One region of the Comamonas aquatica genome, then DNA from elsewhere that is predicted to be linked to it. Evidence: predicted binding sites of a transcription regulator. Region 1 holds the regulator's gene; each other region holds the start of a gene.
The links. Region 1 encodes FNR, which switches genes on or off when oxygen is low (the NO sensors DNR and NnrR bind a similar motif). Its sites were predicted from a motif close to TTGATNNNNATCAA; they were not measured.

Region 1 (6,246 bases):
AGGCCGAGCTGGAGCCACTGTATGCACGCTTCACGGCGATGAGCACGGAAGATGTGTCCAAGGACAGCCAGGCCATGGCCATCGGCGAGCGTTTGTTCATGAACAACTGCGCGCAATGCCACGGCTCCGATGCCCGCGGTAGCAAGAGCTTCCCGAACCTGGCCGACAGCGATTGGCTGCATGGTGGCGCGCCTGAGAACATCAAGCAAACCATCACCCAGGGTCGTATCGGCATGATGCCTCCCCAGGCCGAAGCCGTGGGTTCTCCCGACGATGTGCGCAACCTGGCCCACTATGTCCTGAGCCTGTCCGGCAGTCCCCATGACTCGCTGAAGGCTTCGCTGGGCAAGTCCAAGTTCACCGCTTGCGCAGCCTGCCACGGCATGGACGGCAAGGGCAACACCATGCTCGGCGCGCCTAACCTGACCGATGACATCTGGCTTCACGGCTGGGGCGAACAGGCGATTGTGGACATGATCAACAATGGCAAGATGAACGAAATGCCTGCGCAGGACAAGAAACTGACCCCTGCCCAGATCGACGTTCTGACCGCCTATGTCTGGGGTTTGTCACACAAGCCCGCAGCGGCTAACTGATCGTTGTGGCGATCCAAAAGGCGGCACTGTGTGCCGCCTTTTTATTTGGTGCGATTAGGGGAGCGTAATTCATGAGTTCCGAGCAAAAGAAACCGCAAAAAGTCATTCCTATCAAAGCGGAAAGCCAGGAAAAATCTGTCTCGTTTTACGAAGCGCATAAGAAAATCTATCCGCGTTCCATCAGCGGGACTTTCATGCGCTGGCGCTGGCTGATGGTGTGGGCCACGCAGCTGCTGTTCTACGGCCTGCCCTGGCTGGATTGGGGGCAGCGTCAGATGGTGCTGTTCGATCTGGGCGCGCGGCGCTTTTACCTGTTCGGCTACGTGCTGTACCCGCAGGACTTCATCTACCTCACGGGGCTGCTGATCATCAGTGCGTTGGCCCTGTTCCTGTTCACGGCCGTGGCCGGGCGCCTGTGGTGCGGCTTCACCTGTCCGCAGACGGTCTACACGGAAATCTTCATGTGGATCGAGCACAAGGTCGAAGGCGATCGCAGTGCGCGCATCCGTCTGGACCAGGCCGGCTGGACCTGGGAGAAGGTCTGGAAAAAATCGCTCAAGCAGTTGCTGTGGGTGGTGTTTGCCTTGTGGACGGGCTTCACCTTCGTGGGCTACTTTGTGCCCATCCGCGAGCTGGGCAGCGAACTGCTGGCCCTGCAAGGTGGCTGGCAGATCTTCTGGGTGCTGTTCTACGGTTTCGCCACCTATGGCAATGCCGGCTACATGCGCGAGCAGGTCTGCAAGTACATGTGCCCCTACGCGCGCTTCCAGAGCGCGATGTTTGACAAGGACACGCTGGTGGTCAGCTATGACACTGTGCGCGGCGAAGCGCGCGGTCCTCGCAAGAAGGATGCGGATTACAAGGCCCAGGGGTTGGGCGACTGCATCGACTGCAAGCTCTGCGTCCAGGTCTGCCCGGTGGGCATCGACATCCGCAACGGTCTGCAGTACGAGTGCATCGGCTGTGGCTTGTGCATTGATGCGTGCAACAACGTGATGGACAACATGCATTACCCGCGGGGCCTGATTCGCTTGACGACGCAAAACGCTGTCACCCAGCGCTGGCCGCGCTCCCAGATCCTGCGGCGCATCGCCCGCCCTCGGGTGCTGATTTATGGGGCCGTCCTGGTCGGCCTGTCGGTGGCGATGGTGGTGAGCATGGCGCTGCGCGAGCCGTTGAAGGTGGACGTGATCCGCGACCGCGCCTCGCTGGCCCGGATCGTGGCGGGCGGCAAGCTGGAAAATGTCTATCGGCTGCAGGTCATGAATGCCACCGAGGCCGCCCAGACCTACCATGTGCAGGTGCACGGTCTCAACGGGATCGAGCTGGTCGAGGGTGGCGAGGTCGAAGTGCTGCCCGCCCAGACGCGCGGCGTGGCCGTGCGGGTGCAGATTCCCTACGGTGCGGCAGAGCCCGGCTCGCACCACATCGTGTTCGACATCGATGCGCGCAGCGGTGAGGGCCGGGTGTCCGAAAAATCCGTGTTCCTGGTGCCGCGTTGAGCGTGGATGTGGGTCTGGCGCACGGTGCCCTCGGGCGCTGTGCGCGGTGTTTGTTTATTTCTCAGAAAGTCTAGGATGTCTCAAGCTGAAATGAAGCCCGAAGTCTCGACCGGTCCCTGGTGGAAGTTCGGTCATGTGTGGCTGGTGGTGGCGGGTCCTGCCATCGTGGTGGTGGCGGGCATTGCCACCCTGGTGATTGCCACGCGTGGCGCAGATCCCGTCGTGGACCCCGACTATTACCAGAAGGGCGTGAACATCAACGAGCAACTGCGCAACCCGGACAAAAGCCATGCACCCGCCCACGTGGTGCGCAACCATGCCGCCACCCCTGCGGACGACCTGCCCAACCTGGCACCCAAGTGATGCAGCGCGCTGACAGGCTGCCTGCGCTGCTCTCGGCGGCAGGGGTGGCCCATGACAGCGCGGAGGTGGTTGGCTAAAAACATAGCTGCTAGCGCATGCAAACATTAGGTTTTAAATAGAAAACTATTTGAAATCCAGTGACAACAAGCGCTGGCAGCTATGTTTTTTTATTCAGTGTTTGTCCCACAACCATGGTGCTGCGCCTGTGGACACAATTTATCTACAACCCCTTGCGAAGGAGTGCTTTTATGTGGACACGACGCTGGATGTGGATTGGCTGGCCGGCCTTTGTGGCTGCCGGCGTGATGGAGATGCTGGTCTTCGCGGCGTTTGACCCGCACGACATGCTGTGGATGGGGCAGGCGGTGGAGCTGTCGCGCACGGCCATCTACACCCTGGCATTCTTTGCGTTCTGGGCGGTCTTCGCCGTGGCCGGCTGGATGACCATGGTGCTGGCCCTGCCCAGCGCAGCGGTCAACGCCCAAGCCCAGGCGCCGTCGGCCGGGCTCGGCGATCCCGAGCGGCTGCAGGCCTGCTATCCCAACAACGCGTGAATGAAAAAAGCCTTCCTGTTGATGCAGGAAGGCTTTTTTCGTGGACCTGCGCTGAGGCAGCGGTAGGTGGTTATTTGTTGCAGTCTTGGTGGCTGTTGACCAGGCGTTGCAGCGCGGCGGTATCCAGAATGCGCACGTGGCGCTGTTTGACCTCCACCATGCCTTCTTCGACGAACTTCGAGAAAGTGCGGCTGACCGTCTCCAGCTTCAGGCCCAGGTAGCTGCCAATCTCTTCGCGCGTCATGCGCAGCACCAACTCCGACGACGAGAAGCCGCGTGCGTGCAGACGCTGCACCAGATTCAGGATGAAGGCCGCCAAGCGTTCCTCTGCGCGCATGCTGCCCAGCAGCAGCATCACACCGTGCTCGCGCACGATTTCGCGGCTCATGACCTTGTGCACGTGGGTCTGCAGGGCCGTCACTTCGCGCGACACCTCCTCCAGCCCGTCAAACGGCATCACACACACTTCGGCATCTTCCAGGGCCACTGCATCGCAGGTGTGGTGGTCATGCACGATGCCATCCAGACCAATGATCTCGCCGGCCATCTGGAAGCCTGTCACCTGGTCGCGACCATCTTCGGTAGCCACGCAGGTCTTGAAAAAGCCTGTGCGGATGGCATACAGCGATGTGAAGGGCTCCCCGTTGCGGAACAGGGTGCCGCCGCGCTTGACCTTGCGGCGGGTGGCCACAATTTCGTCGATGCGCTGCAACTGCTGCTCACTCAGCCCCACGGGCATGCACAGCTCGCGCAGGTTGCAGTTGGAACAGGTTACTTTGATGGTTGGAGGGGTCATGTACTCGGACGCGGCGTGGTGCAGGCATTCTTGCGGGTCACGCGGTGCGTTAAAGGTCGGTAAAAAAGAAGCTGTTACAACTGGGATTGCGGTGAATGATGCTTGTCAAAATTGTGGCATTGCTTGATCGCAGACCTCTTGATTCACGTCAAGGTTGGTTGCGGGCCCTTGGTGCACAGTCTAACAATCAAGGAAAAAAGATTCATGACTGTCGTCACACCCGAACTCCTGCGTCGTTACGACGTACCTGGTCCACGCTATACCTCTTACCCCACAGCAGACAGGTTTGTGGAAGCGTTTGGTGATAGCGACTATATCTTGGCTCTGAAGCAACGCAAAGTCGCTGCGGCTGCCAAGCAGCCGATGTCGCTGTATGTGCACATCCCGTTTTGCGAATCGCTGTGCTATTACTGCGCGTGCAACAAGATCGTGACCAAGCACCATGAGCGTGCGGCCACGTACATGCGCTATCTGGAGCGCGAGGTCGATCTGCACCTGCAGCACTGCGGGCGGGGGCAGGTGGTCAGCCAGTTCCATGTCGGCGGAGGAACGCCCACGTTCCTGTCCGATGACGAGTTGCGTGAGCTGTGGCAGATGCTGCGCGAGCGTTTCGCCTTTGATCCTGCTGGCGAGTATTCCATCGAGGTGGACCCGCGCACGGTGACGCGCGAGCGCCTGGCTGTGCTCAAGGAAGTTGGCTTCAACCGCCTGAGTTTCGGCGTGCAGGACTTCGATCCCGATGTGCAAAAGGCCGTGCACCGCGAGCAGCCCGCCGAGCAGGTGTTCGATCTGGTGGCCGCTGCGCGCGAACTCGGATTCCAGTCCATCAATGTGGACCTGATCTATGGCCTGCCCAAGCAGAACGCGCAATCGTTTGCGCGTACGCTGCAGCAGGTGGCACAGCTGCGCCCGGATCGCATTGCCTTGTATGCGTATGCCCACTTGCCTGAGCGTTTCAAGGCCCAGCGCCGCATCCTGCAGCAGGACTTGCCGCCTGCGCCAGACAAGGTGAACATGCTCTCGGCGGCCATCGCCAGTTTCATTGATGCGGGCTACGTGTATGTGGGCATGGATCACTTTGCCTTGCCTGAGGATGCGCTGGCAGTGGCCAAGCGCCAGGGTCGCCTGCATCGCAACTTCCAGGGCTACAGCACCCAGCCGGATTGCGATTTGATTGCGCTGGGGGTTTCTGCGATCGGCCGCGTGGGGGCCACCTACAGCCAGAACGCCAAGACGCTGGAAGAGTATTACGACCTGCTGGACCAGGGGCGCCTGCCCGTGGTGCGTGGTCTGGCGTTGACGCGCGATGACTTGATCCGCCGCGCCGTGATTATGACCATCATGTGCCAGGGCGAGGTGCTGTTCGAGTCGATCAACAACGCATGGCTGATCGACTTCCCGCAGTATTTTGCGGCGGAAATCGCTGCACTCGAAAGCCAGCAGGAAGAAGGCCTGGTGGAAATCCAGGACGACTGCATCAAGGTGACCGAGAAGGGCTGGTTCTTCGTGCGCGGCGTCGCCCTGGTGTTTGATCGTTATTTGCAGGCAGATCGCAACCGGGCCAGGTTTTCGCGGATCATCTGATCCCTATGGCGCTTTCTCTGCTTTGGACGGCATTTTTCATGGGGCTCGTGGGTGGGCCCCATTGTCTTGCCATGTGTGCCGCACCCTGCCATGCCGTCATCCAGGGGCAAGCCCATGCCGTGCGCCTGCATGCCGGCGCCGCTGCGGCAGCGCCCCGCGGCGTGCCTGGCTGGGGGGCACTGCAATTCCACACCGGGCGTTTGCTGGGTTACGGCATGCTGGGGGCGGTGGCCGCCCTGGCGATGGAGCAGGTGGCCTGGTTCTCTGACCGTACCTCCTTGCTGCACCCGGTGTGGGTGCTGATGCATCTGCTGATTCTGGCCTGGGGCTTGCTCATGGTGTTTCAGGGGCAGCAGCCGGCATGGCTGGAGCGCGCAGGCCGTGCGGCCTGGGCCAAGGTCCAACCCGTGCTGGCTTTGCCCGGCGGGGGGCTGCTGGCGGGCATCGCGTGGGCGCTGATGCCATGCGGCCTGCTTTACTCCGCCGTGCTGGTGGCCGCTCTGAGTGGTGGTGCCGTGGCGGGGGCTGGCAGCATGGTGGCGTTTGCCGTGGGGGGCGGGCTGTGGCTGTGGTCGGCACCGTACGCGTGGCGCTGGCTCAGCGGGCGGGTGCGCCGCTGGCGGGCAGAGTGGGGCACACGCGTGGCCGGTCTGATGCTGGTGGCGGTGTCGCTGTGGGCGCTCTGGATGGATCTGATCTTTACCCCCGCCATGTGGTGCCGCTAGGCAGCAGGCGGCGCCTCCAGCGCCGTGTTGCAGCAGCTGCAGGACCACTGTGCTTATGAACGACCAAGCATGCCAAAGCTGTTCGGGGCCAATTCAGGCGGTCGAGCAAAGCATGTGGTGGTTTTT
Region 2 (6,246 bases), 1.3 Mb from region 1:
AGTACGACGCCCTGTGCGAGCAACTGGTTCAGGCGGGCACCTTCAAGAAGCTCAACCCCGCCAAGCGCCCCGGCAGCTACCTGGCCTGGTCCGACCCGTCGGACGTGGCGCGCGTGGAAGACCGCACCTACATCTGCTCCGCCAAGAAGGAAGACGCCGGCCCGACCAACAACTGGATGGCCCCGGCCGAGATGCGTGCCACGCTGAACCCGCTGTTTGACGGTTGCATGGCCGGCCGCACCATGTACGTGGTGCCCTTCTCCATGGGCCCCCTGGGTTCGCCCATCGCCCACATCGGCATCGAGCTGTCCGACAGCGCCTATGTGGCCGTGAACATGAAGATCATGACCCGCATGGGCCAGGCCGTGTACGACGTGATCGGCACCGATGGCGAGTTCGTGCCCTGCGTGCACACCGTGGGCGCCCCGCTGAAGGACGGCGAGAAGGACAGCACCAGCTGGCCCTGCAACCCCACGACCAAGTACATCGTCCACTACCCCGAAACGCGCGAAATCTGGTCCTATGGCTCGGGCTACGGCGGCAACGCCCTGCTGGGCAAGAAGTGCTTTGCACTGCGCATCGCCTCCACCATGGGCCGCGACCAAGGCTGGCTGGCCGAGCACATGCTGATCCTGGGCGTGACCAACCCCGAAGGCCAGAAGTACCACGTGGCGGCGGCCTTCCCCTCGGCCTGCGGCAAGACCAACTTCTCCATGCTGGTGCCCCCCGCCGGCTTCGCCGGCTGGAAGGTCACCACGATTGGTGACGACATCGCCTGGATCAAGCCCCAGGCCGACGGCAGCCTGCGCGCCATCAACCCCGAGGCGGGCTACTTCGGCGTGGCCCCCGGCACCAACCTGCTGACCAACCCCAACTGCATGCGCAGCCTGGACAAGAACGTCATCTTCACCAACGTGGCGCTGACCGACGACGGCGACGTGTGGTGGGAAGGCCTGGAAAAGGACCAGGGCAAGCTGCCCGACCACCTGATCGACTGGAAGGGCCAGGACTGGACCCCCGCCATCGCCAAGGAAACCGGCGCCAAGGCCGCCCACCCCAACGCCCGCTTCACCGTGGCCGCGACCAACAACCCCGCGCTGGACGAAGCCTGGGATGACCCCAAGGGCGTGAAGATCGACGCCATCATCTTCGGCGGCCGCCGCTCCACCACCGTGCCCCTGGTGACCGAAGCGCGCAACTGGACCGAAGGCGTCTACATGGCTGCCACCATGGGTTCCGAAACCACCGCCGCCGCCTTTGGCGCCCAGGGCGTGGTGCGCCGCGACCCCTTCGCCATGCTGCCGTTCGCCGGCTACAACATGAGCGACTACTTCGCCCACTGGCTGAAGCTGGGCGCCCAGATCGAAGCGCAAGGCGCCGCCCTGCCCAAGATCTTCACCACCAACTGGTTCCGCAAGGACGCCGACGGCAAGTTCGTCTGGCCCGGCTACGGTGAAAACATGCGCGTGTTGAAGTGGATGATCGACCGCATCGAAGGCCAGGCCCAGGGCCAGGACACCGCCTTCGGCGTGGCGCCCCAGTACGGCGAGATCAACTGGACCGGCCTGAACTTCAGCGCCGAGCAGTTCGCCACCGTCACCGGCATCGACAAGGCCGCCTGGAACGAAGAGCTGAAGCTGCACACCGCCCACTTCGAACAGCTGGCCCAGGGCCTGCCCCAGGCCCTGCTGGACACCAAGGCTGCACTGGAAGCCCGCCTGTCCGCTTAAAAAGTGAGCTGCTTGCGCTGGTGTTTGAAGACGTTCAGGCATCCAGCGCAGCCAAAAGCAAAAGGAGCATGCGCTGCATGCTCCTTTTTTTATGCACCCACAAAAAAGCCGCTGACGGCGCAGCGGCGGTTTTGGGGTTTTGGGGCGTTGGCCCGCAAGGGCCGGGGGCGCCTTAGCGCTGGCCGGCGGTCGCCGACATGGCGCGCGACAGGTCGGCCATCACGCGGGCATCCTGCAGGGCCATGTCCCACGTCAGCTCATCGGCGCGCACGGCACGGCGCGCGGCCTTCCAGGCCTTCCACTGCTGTGCAGCGATGGAGATCAGCCAAGGGAACAGGGCTTGGGGAGCCTGGCGGGGAGTGGAATGGGCGATGGTCGAGGTGGTCATGGTCAGGGCCTAAAACGTGCGCCTGGGTGTGGACTTGTGGTCCATCGGTCAGTGCACAGCCGCAATACTAGGGTTATCCCTAAAACACTTCAAATTTATATTTTGAATCATCATCATTCACCACAGTGATGATTAAATCTTCCGCCATGACGCCCCACGACTTTCGCCTGCTGGACCTGAACTTGCTGCGCGTGTTCGATGCCGTCATGGCCGAGGGCAGCCTGACGCGCGCTGCCGACAAGTTGGCGCTCACACAACCTGCTGTCAGCAACGCCATGCGCCGCCTGCGCGACGCCCTGGGCGATGAGCTGCTGGTGCGCCGCGGCCATGGCGTACAGCCCACGCCGCGCGCCCAGGCGCTGTGGCCCGTGGTGCGCGAGGCCCTGGACAACCTGCAGCACAGCCTGGCGCCGCAGCGCTTCGACCCGGCCAGCGCCACCACCACCCTGGTGCTGGCCATGGCCGATGCCACGGCCTCTACCCTGATCCCCAACCTGGTCGGCATCCTGGAGCGCGAGGCCCCGCAGCTGGCCATCCGCATCGTGCCGCTGACCACCCGCGACCCGCGCGGCCTGCTGGATGCCGAGACCGCCGACATGGCCGTGGGCTACTTCCCCGCCGTGCTGGCCGACCTGACCGCCCGCGCCCAGGCCGGCACCCTGGTGGCGCACGAGCACCGGCGCCTGTACGACGGCGAATACGTGGCCGTGATGCGCAAGGACCACCCCCTGGCCTGGATGCCGTTGACGCTGGAGCACTACTGCGCCGCCCGCCACCTGCTGGTCAGCTTTTCGGGCCGCGCCTACGGCTTCATCGACGAGGCCCTGGCCGCCCTGGGCCGCGAGCGGCAGATCGTGATGACCGTGAACCAGTACACCACGGCCGCCCGGGTGGTGGCCCAGTCCGACCTGGTGACCGTGCTGCCGCGCCACTTCGTGCCCATCACCGGGCTGGCGGCGCAGCTGCAGGTGCACCCGCTGCCGCTGGAAGTGCCCGCCGTGCACGTCGACGCGCTGTGGCACAAGCGCGGTCCGCACCGCCCCGCCTACGACTGGCTGCTGCAAGCGCTGAACCGCGCCGCCCTCAAAGCCTTCAGCCCCTGAACACCCTGCGTCCCGGCGATGCCGGACAATGGCCGCCGAGCACCTTCTTGTCGCCATGAACCTGCAACTGCTGTCCGACCTCCACCTCGAAGTTCACCCCCACTTTCAGCCCACCCCGGCCGCCGATGCCCAGGTGCTGGTTCTGGCCGGAGACATCGGCTCCTACCAGGCCGGCAGCCTGCTGCAGGGCGAGTATTTCGGGCTGGAGCGCTTTTCGCCCCTGCCCCAGTTCGCCGGCTGGCCCTGCCCGGTGGTGTTCGTCCCCGGCAACCACGAGTACGACGCCCAGGACTGGGACGCGGCCCACGACCGCCTGCGCCGCGTCTGCGATACGCTGGGCCTCATCTGGCTGGAACGCGCCACCACGGTGCTGGACGGCGTGCGCTTTGTCGGCACCACGCTGTGGACCGACTACGACGCCATCGCCCTGCTGGACGATCAGGTGCAGGCCGGCGACGTCGGTCGCCTGCTGAAGCTGCGCGAGAAGTCCTTCCGCGCCGCCAACTTCTACCTCAGCAAGACCGGTGGCACCCGCCACGGCCAGCCCTTTCTGGCCGAGCCCATGCGCGCCCAGGCGCTGGAATGCCAGGCCTGGCTGCGCAACGCGCTGCAGCAACCCTGCGACGGCCCCACCGTGGTCGTGACCCACTTCGCCCCCAGCCTGCGCAGCAGCGACCCGCGCTACGGCCTGGTGCCCGGCACGGCCGGCTTTTGCAATACGCTGGACGAGCTGCTGCCCCAAGCCCAGCTGTGGCTGCACGGCCACCTGCACGCCCCCAGCGACTACACCGCCCTGGGCCGCCATGCCGATGGCCGCCCCTGGCAGTGCCGCGTGGTGGCCAACCCGCTGGGCTATGCGCGCAAGGGCGAGCAGGCGCATTTCCAGCCCAGCCGCTGCATCCGCTTATGATTTCTGGGCTTTCCCGCTGCGTCGCCCCAAAAACATGACGTAAGTCAAGACAACATTGGCGCCAGTGATTACGCTGTCCCTTGTCCTTTTGGAGAATTTGCCATGAAAATCCTGCTCGCTGTCGACGGAAGCCCCTTCACCAAGAAAATGCTGGCCTACCTGGCTGCGCACGAAGAGCTGATCACCGCAGGCCGCCATGAATACACCGCCCTGACCGTCCAGCCGGCCCTGCCTCCCCGCGCCCGCGCGGCCCTGAGCAAGGACATGGTGGATGAGTACTACGCGGAAGAATCGGCCAAGGTGCTGGACCCCGTCACCAAGTTCCTGGCGCAAAGCGGCATCACCGTGCACACCCGTGCCGAAATCGGCCCTGCCGGCACCACGATTGCCAAGATCGCCGAAGACGACAAGTTCGACCTGATCATCATGGGCACCCACGGCCACGGCTCGCTGGGCAAGCTGGTGATGGGCTCGGTCTCCACCCAGGTGTTGGCCAACTGCTCGGTGCCCGTGATGCTGATCCGCTGATCCCGCACACGCACACTGCCAAAAGGGCTGCCAGTGGCAGCCCTTTTTTGTGGGTGGAAGGTTCCTCCGGCGCGGTCTCAACCGGCCGCCTGCAGCGGCAGGCGCAGCACGAAGCTGGCGCCGGGGCGCCCGTCGCGGCGGTCCTCGCAACGCACGCTGCCACCATGGCGCTGCGCAATGCTGCGCACCAGGGACAGGCCCAGGCCCACGCCCCCCGAGCGCTCGCTGGCCCCGGGCAGGCGGTAGAACTTTTCAAAGATGCGCTCGCGCTGCGCCGGCGGCACACCGGTGCCGATGTCCTCGACCCGGATCACGGCCATCGCCCCCTCGCGCGACAGCGTCAGGCTGACCTCGCCATGGCTGTAGCGGCGGGCATTCTCCAGCAGGTTGCGCAGGGCGCGGCGCACCAGCTTGGCAATCGCCGGCACCTCCAGGCCCTCGGTGGCCTCGACGTCCAGGTCGGCATCCACGCGCGCGCATTCCTCGGCGGCCAGCCCGATCAGGTCCACCGCTTCGGTGCTGCCCACGTCCACCTCGGGCGACTCCAGCCGGCTGGCCAGCAGGATCTCGTCCACCAGTTGGTCCAGCTCGGCGATGTTGCGCTGAATCTCGGCCTTGGCCGCCGCCACCGAAGCGCTGTCGCCGCCCATCAGCTCCAGCCCCATGCGGATACGCGCCAGCGGCGAGCGCAGCTCGTGCGAGGCATTCGCCAGCAGCGATTTGTGCGACTGCACCAGGGCCTCGATGCGGCCGGCCGCGGCATTGAACTGGCGCGCCAGGTCGGCCACCTCGTCGCGCCCCTCGGTGGGCACGCGCACGCTCAGGTCGCCTTCGCCGAACCGCTGTACGCCGCGCTGCAGGTTCTCCAGCCGCTTGAGCAGGCGCCGGATGATGGGGAACACGCCCACCACCACCACCAGGCCGATCAGGCCCAGCAGCCACAGGAAGCCGAACGGCGGCCGCAGCCAGAAGGCCCAGTCCTGGCCGCCATGCCCTGGGGGCGGGCGGCCGCCCCCGGCGCGTTCGCGCGGATTGCCGCCACCAGGCTGGGCCCGCGGGGCCATCTCCAGGTGGTAGGTCTGACCGTCCGTGCCCTCGATGTTGAACACCACGCCGTCCGCGCCGGGGCGGCGGATGCGCTCGAACGGGCCCTGCAGCAGGATCTGCCCCTGCCCGTCCCGGATCACCAGTTCGCGCGCGTTGTTGGTCTGCTGGGCGTTGTTGCTGGCGTTGTATTCCTCCGCCACGCGCCAGGCCCAGCCGACCACCAGGGTCAGCACGGCCACGCCGCCCACCACCGCCAGCCAGATGCGCAGGTACAGCCGCTGGGAAAAGACCTTGAACATGCGCACCTCAGTCCTGCTGCTTGGCGAAGACATAGCCCACGCCGCGCACCGTCAGGATGCGCTTGGGGGCCTTGGGGTCGGCCTCAATGGCCGCGCGGATGCGGCCCATGTGCACGTCGATGGAGCGGTCGAAGGCCTCCAGCTCGCGGCCACGCACGGCCTCCATGATCTGGTCGCGCGTCAGCACGCGACCGGCGCGCTCAGCCAGCGCCACCAGCAGGTCGAACTGGTAGCTGGTCAA
Region 3 (6,246 bases), 280 kb from region 1:
TCACCAGAGAGCGCACGCGTGCCGCGTTGCGGGGCTTGATTTCCTGCAGCATGCCCAGCACGGCCAGGCCCCAGACCACGCCAAACAGGCTCCAACCCCAGGCCCCGCGCAGGCTGATGAGGCAAAACGGCGTGTAGCTGCCGGCAATCATCAGGTAGATGCTCAGGTGGTCGCACTTGCGCAGGATGCGCTTGGCCCGCCCGCGCACGCTGTGGTAGACGGTGGAGATGGCATACAGCAGCACCATGGCCGTGCCGTAGATGGCCACGCTGGTGATGGCCTGGGCGTCGGCACGCAGGCTGGCGGTGACGATCAGCCACGTCGCCCCTGTCAGCGCAAACACGGCGCCGACCAGGTGGGACCAGGCGTTGAAGCGTTCTCCGGGGTACATGCCTGCCATCTTGGCGGCGGCTGCCAGAAATGCAAGCCGGGCGATGGGCCATCGCACTGTCAGCGCCTGGCCGGGGGCGTTTGGCAGCTCAGGCGTGACAGCTGCGCAAAAAAGCCCGTGCAGGGAACGGGCCGTGTCAGGGGCGGATGCAGGTCTTAGAACGTGTTTACGATCTCCTGAGCAGTAGGGCCAGGAAAGCCAAGTGGACGAACTGCAGGCTGGTGTTCAAGAGCCGCTCGCAGTTCTTCCATAGCCTCCTGTTCTTGTCCAGCCACGCAAAGCTGCGCTCGACGATCCAGCGCTTGGGCATGACCTTGAAGGTGTGCAGCTCACTCCTCTTGGCGATCTGCACCGTCACGTGCTCGCCCACAATCTCCTGCACACCCTGCTCAAAAGGCTTGCCGGTGTAGCCGCTGTCGCACAGCACACTTTGCACTCGGCCCAGGTTGGGCTTGCAGCGCTTGAGCGCCTGCAGTGCCCCTTTGCGATCCGTCACCTCAGCCGTGGTCACCGCTATGGCATGCGGCAAGCCCTGGGCATCCACCGCGATGTGGCGCTTGATGCCCGAGACCTTCTTGCCTGCGTCATAGCCCTTCAGGGCCGCCGTGTCCGTGTTCTTCACGCTCTGCGCGTCCACGATCAAGAACGCGCTGCATGCGTTGCGCACCAGTTTCTCGCGGGCCGCGCCAACCTGTTTTTTTTAAAGCCTGCTCCAGCACGCTCACACCGTGCTGGTCAGGCTCACTCCACTTGCGCCAGTAGGCGTACACGCTTTGCCACTTGGGAAACTCCGGTGGCAGGAAGCGCCACTGACAGCCTGTGCGCAGCAGGTAAAGCACTGCGCAAAATACTTCATACAAGTCCACCGTCACCGGCTTCGTGGTGCGCCGCACGCTGCGCAGCAGCGGCTCGATCTGCGCAAACTTCTCTCTGCTGACGTCGCTGGCGTAGGGCTTTCTCTTCACTCGGCTATTGTCGAGTCATAGAAGGATCGTAAACACGTTCTTAGAGGCTGAGTGCCAGCACATCGCTTTCCACGCAGACGCCGTTGTCCAGGCTGGCGCGCACGACAAAGCCTTCGTCGATGGCCACCAGCTGTGCGCTGTCGACGTGGAAGCCCTGGTGGCCCTGGGCACTTTGGAACGTGAAGTGGCCGCGCAGCGGCAGGTCGGCGGCGCATTCCATGTCGACCTGGGCATGCTGCCCGGCCAGCCACTGGCGGGCGGATTGCAGCGTGGCAGCCACGGGCAGACAGTCGGCAGGGATGTCGATGTGGGCGGTGCGGGTGGTGGCATCACCGCTGAGGCCTTCGAGTTCGCCGATGGTGAAGAACGCCAGTTCAAAGCTTTGCGTGGTCATGGAGGCAATCAGATGCTATGAAAAAAGCGCATTGTGCGTCCACTGAATGCGCGCTGCAGCCTGGTTGGCGTGAAATTGCTAGGTCCACAAAGCACACAGCCCCGGCGCAAGCGCACGGGGCTGTGGGGCGGCCCAGGCTGGTGGCCTGGGCTCGGAAGCGGCGAACGCTTAGGCGCCCAGCTTCAGGGCACCCTTCATGATGAAGGAGTGGCCAGGGAAGGAGCAGAAGTAGGTGTAGTCGGTACCGGCCTTCAGCTTGGCCACGTCGATGGTCATGCTGGTGGTCTCGCCGCCGCCGATCACCTTGGTGTGGGCGATCACGCGGGTGTCACCGGCCTTCACGTAGTCGGCTGCAGCGCCGGCCTTCATGCCGTCGGCGGCCGTGGCCGTGGCGTCGGCGGTGGTGGTCAGCACCATGTTGTGGCCCATGGAGGACTTGGGCATCTTGCCCACGTGCTTCAGGGTCACGGTGTAGCTCTTGCAGGACTTGGGCACTTCAATGTTCTTCACATTGAATTGCATTTGGTCGTTACCTTCGACGGTCACGGCGCAGTCGGCAGCCATGGCAGGTGCAGCAATGCCACCAGCGGCCAGCAGGGCCAGCGTCATCAGAGTCTTTTTCATAGCGCGAATCCTTCCGAATCAATCAGTGAAGTAAGAGGTGCTCGGCAGACGTGAAGCCAGGGCTCCAGCTGTCCAGTCAACACTTATTTTGATGCTGAATTTACAGGTTTGGGTGAAATAGCCGCCTGCAGACTTAGATCGGGTCGATTTTTACCCCGGGACATGACGCGGATCAATAAATGCCGACCCCAGGGTGCCGAATCGCCGATGTGGGGTATTGATAAGTGAGCGTGTTGTGCTGATTCATCCAAGGTTTGACAGTGTTTTGTCTTTGAAACCGAAGTTTGAACTGGGCTAAACGCTCATCTTTTTAATAGCCTTTATGCCAATGCAGTTTCTGCACGGGCCTCCGGGGTGGTGCGGGCACGGGCCAGGGCCTGGATGCGCGCCTGGGTGGAGGCGAGGTCGAAGGGCGGGGCATCGGCGCCATCGCTGCCGCTGTCGGGCTGGCAGGTGTTGCGGCCGTCCAGGCACAGGGGTAGGTTGCCCAGCGCTTCGGGGCCGGACAGCGGGGTGCAGGCTTCCAGCTTGATGCGGTGCAGCCATTCGTCTGCCAGGTTGTAGACGTAGCGCATGGGCAAGGCCTGGCCTTGCAGCAGCTGGCCCAGGCTGTAGCGGCGGGCGTCCATGGTCGGATCTTCGGGCCAGTCGGGGTTGGGCTGGCCGTAGCGCTGGTCGGCGATCTCGAACAGGTAATCGTGGCGCGGGCTCCAGCCCATGGCGGCCTGGATCAGCCGGTGCAGTTGCGCCAGGTTGGTGCAGTCGCTGACCACTAAGCGGCGCCAGATGGCGGGTCTGATGTCGCACAGCTGGATGTGCAGTTGGTAGCTGTGGCGTATTTTGGGCATGGTCCTCTCCTCCTGGGGCGTGGCGGCGGTGCTGCGGCCTTGCCCGTGTGTTGGTTGTACCCCAGGCATGCAAGGCCGGTGGCGACTGCGGGTAAGTACTGGCTGCTGGTGTGCTGGGGTTTGGCGCGGCCCTGTGCACGCAGCGGGCGCTTGTGCTTGTGTTTGCGCACGGCCGTGCGCTGCATGAGATGGATGGTGCCTGGGTGCGGCTGGCCTGGCCCAAGACTGGGTGCAAAAAAAGGCACCCGCAGGTGCCTTGGTCACATGTGCTGGCGACGGCGTCAGTCGACGCTGGCGCCCGAGGCCTTGACCACGGGTTCGTACTTGGCGCGCTCAGCGGCCATAAAGTCACCGAACTGCTTGGCCGTGGTGGGCACGGGCTCGGCCATCAGGGTGGCGAAGCGCTTCTGGGTTTCGGGGTCCTTCAGGGCTTCGGTGAAGGCCTTGTTCAGCTTGTCGATCACGTCGGCCGGGGTGCCGGCCGGTGCCACCAGGCCCCACCAGGTGTCGATGGCGAAGCCGGGGATGCTCTTGGACAGCGCGGGCACGCCGGGCAGCAGCGGGCTTTCGGCGGCGGTGGTCACGGCCAGGGCCTTGAGCTTGCCGGACTTGATGTTGGCCGAGGCCGCAGCCAGGTTGTCGATGTTGAAGTCCACCTCGCGCGCCAGCAGGGCCAGCTGTGCGGGGTTGGCGCCACGGTAGGGAATGTGCACGGCGGTAAAGCCCAGGCCCTGCTTGAACATTTCACCGGCCAGGTGACCCGAGCTGCCATTGCCGCCGCTGCCGTAGCTGAGCTTGCCAGGGTGCGACTTGGCGTAGGCGACCAGTTCGGCGACGGAGTTGATGTTCAGTTCCTTGGCGCGTTCGGCGTTCATCACCAGCACGTTGGGCACGCGCACCATCTGGGTGATGGGGGCAAAGTCCTTGGCGGCGTCGAAGGGCAGCTTTTTGTACAGCCAGGGGTTCACGCCGTGGGTGGCGGTGGCAGCCAGACCGATGGTCTTGCCATCGGGGGCGGCCTTGGCAATGGCGTCCACGCCGATGTTGCCGCCGGCGCCGGGCTTGTTTTCCACGATCACGGTGCCCAGGCTGTCGCGCACGCGTTCGGCCAGGGCCCGCGAGGTGACATCCAGCGGACCGCCAGGCGCATAAGGCACGATCAGGCGGATGGGCTGCTCAGTTGCTTGGGTCAAAGGAGAGGCCATTGCTGCGGCAAGGGCCACGGAGGACAGCAGGATGTTTCGACGGTTCATGTCGGACATTGTGCAGGATTCATGTCGTCCAGTGATGGCGCGCAACGGGTTTTGGCTTTTTGTTGCAAGCGATTCGAGGAAGTCGCGCGTTTTGTGCGTGATGCGACGGCCTGCGCACTTTTGGTGCGCGCTACTACCAAGGCCCTGTGTTGTCCAGTACGGGGTTTTGTAAGTAATCGTAAGGCGCAGCAAAAAGGCCGCCACGGGCGGCCTTGGTGTAGCGCGGTGGCCCCAGATCAGTGGTCGGCAGCGCTGGTGAAGGCGTCGGCGAAGAAGGCTTCTTCGGGCAGGGCGCGCTGGCCGATGTAGCTGGTGCGCGCCGCATCCACCACGACGGGGGCGCCGCAGGCATAGACCTCGTGCCCGGAGAGGTCGGCAAAGTCATCCAGCACCGCCTGGTGCACATAGCCGGTGCGGCCAGTCCATTGGTCTTCGGGCAGGGCGTCGGACACCACGGGCACGTAGCGCAGCTGGGGCATGCGGGCCTGCAGATCCAGCAGCCAGCTGTGCAGGTACAGGTCTTCGGGGCGGCGGCCGCCCCAGTACAGGCTGACGGGGCGGGTGATGCCCTGGTGCTGCATGTGCTCCAGCAGCCCCTTGATGGGCGCAAAGCCGGTGCCGGAAGCCAGGAACACCAGGGGCTTGTCGGAGTCTTCGCGCAGGAAGAAGCTGCCAAACGGGCCTTCGACGCGCAGGATTTCCTTTTCCTTCATGCCGCCGAACACATGGTCGGTGAACAGGCCGCCCGGCATGTGGCGGATGTGCAGCTCCACGCCGGGCGTGGTGGTCTGCACGTGGGGGGCGGTGGCCATGGAGTAGGCGCGGCGCGAGCCATCGCGCAAGATGAACTCCAGGTACTGGCCGGCCAAGTACTTGAACACGGTGTTGGCGGGAAGTTGCAACTGCACACGCATGACGTCGTGCGACAGCTTGTCCAGCGCGCTCACGCGCACCGGCATCTTCTTGATGGGCGGGGCGTTGACGTCCGTCACCTGGCGCGACTCCAGCACCACGTCGCTGTGCGCCGTGGCGCGGCAGGTCAGCACATAGCCATCGGCCAGTTCCTGGGCGGACAGCGCCTTGTCGGAGTGGCTGTCGTGCGTGACCTCGCCGCTGAGCTTCTTGCACTTGCACGAACCGCAGGCACCATCCTTGCAACCATAGGGCAGGCCCACGCCGGCACTGATGGCGGCGGCCAAAATGGTCTCGCTGTCGGTGGCTGCAAATGCGCGGCCGCTGGGTTGCACGGTGATCTGGAAGGCGGGGGCAGTCATCTTCTGGCTATCCTTGGTGGTTGCTCCGCCAGCCCCTGCGTTGCAGGGCGCTGGCCTACGACAGACGTTACAAATGCAAGGGGCCGCAATGGTTGCGGCCCCTGCATGGCTTATCTATGGGGATGCCCGATTTTGCCTCCAAACCAATTTCCTCCGCGCGCACTGCCTGCCCGTTTTCGCCGCACGCGCGTGCTGATCGTCGGCTGCGGTGATGTCGGCCAGCGCGTGGCGCGCCAGTTGCAGGCCCAGGCCGGGCGCTCCGGCCGGCACGGGACGCGGGTGCTGGCGCTGACGTCGTCGCCCGACAAACGGCCGGCCCTGCAGGCCCTGGGCATCACGCCGCTGCTGGGCAATCTGGACGATGCGCGCAGCCTGCGCCGGCTGCGCGGCGTGGCGCAGCGTGTGATTCACCTGGCGCCCCCGGCCAGCCAGGGCGCGCGCGATGTGCGCACGGCCCGTTTGTTGCGGGCGCTGGGCCCGGCGCCACAGGCCCTGGT

Region 2: a site for FNR is predicted at 4,166-4,179, ahead of KAQ61_RS16945 (universal stress protein). Genes of this name have one in related genera too.
Region 3: a site for FNR is predicted at 2,537-2,550, ahead of azu (azurin). Genes of this name have one in related genera too.

Annotation. Positions count from the first base shown of each region.
Region 1 covers NZ_CP072916.1:902,686-908,931, forward strand. The annotation lists gene ccoP (cytochrome-c oxidase, cbb3-type subunit III) at 1-596, shown strand, start outside; gene ccoG (cytochrome c oxidase accessory protein CcoG) at 668-2,098, shown strand; gene KAQ61_RS04220 (FixH family protein) at 2,174-2,461, shown strand; gene KAQ61_RS04225 (hypothetical protein) at 2,710-3,015, shown strand; gene fnr (fumarate/nitrate reduction transcriptional regulator Fnr) at 3,086-3,811, opposite strand; gene hemN (oxygen-independent coproporphyrinogen III oxidase) at 4,016-5,395, shown strand; gene KAQ61_RS04240 (sulfite exporter TauE/SafE family protein) at 5,401-6,120, shown strand.
Region 2 covers NZ_CP072916.1:3,610,924-3,617,169, reverse strand. The annotation lists gene KAQ61_RS16965 (phosphoenolpyruvate carboxykinase (GTP)) at 1-1,730, shown strand, start outside; gene KAQ61_RS16960 (hypothetical protein) at 1,903-2,118, opposite strand; gene KAQ61_RS16955 (LysR family transcriptional regulator) at 2,265-3,221, shown strand; gene KAQ61_RS16950 (metallophosphoesterase) at 3,277-4,131, shown strand; gene KAQ61_RS16945 (universal stress protein) at 4,234-4,659, shown strand; gene KAQ61_RS16940 (ATP-binding protein) at 4,737-6,005, opposite strand; gene KAQ61_RS16935 (response regulator) at 6,013-6,246, opposite strand, start outside.
Region 3 covers NZ_CP072916.1:627,270-633,515, forward strand. The annotation lists gene trhA (PAQR family membrane homeostasis protein TrhA) at 1-391, opposite strand, end outside; one part of gene KAQ61_RS02940 (IS5 family transposase) at 558-1,082, opposite strand; one part of gene KAQ61_RS02940 (IS5 family transposase) at 1,084-1,356, opposite strand; gene KAQ61_RS02945 (hypothetical protein) at 1,397-1,750, opposite strand; gene azu (azurin) at 1,919-2,374, opposite strand; gene KAQ61_RS02955 (plasmid pRiA4b ORF-3 family protein) at 2,695-3,222, opposite strand; gene KAQ61_RS02960 (Bug family tripartite tricarboxylate transporter substrate binding protein) at 3,504-4,475, opposite strand; gene KAQ61_RS02965 (CDP-6-deoxy-delta-3,4-glucoseen reductase) at 4,712-5,749, opposite strand; gene KAQ61_RS02970 (SDR family oxidoreductase) at 5,882-6,246, shown strand, end outside.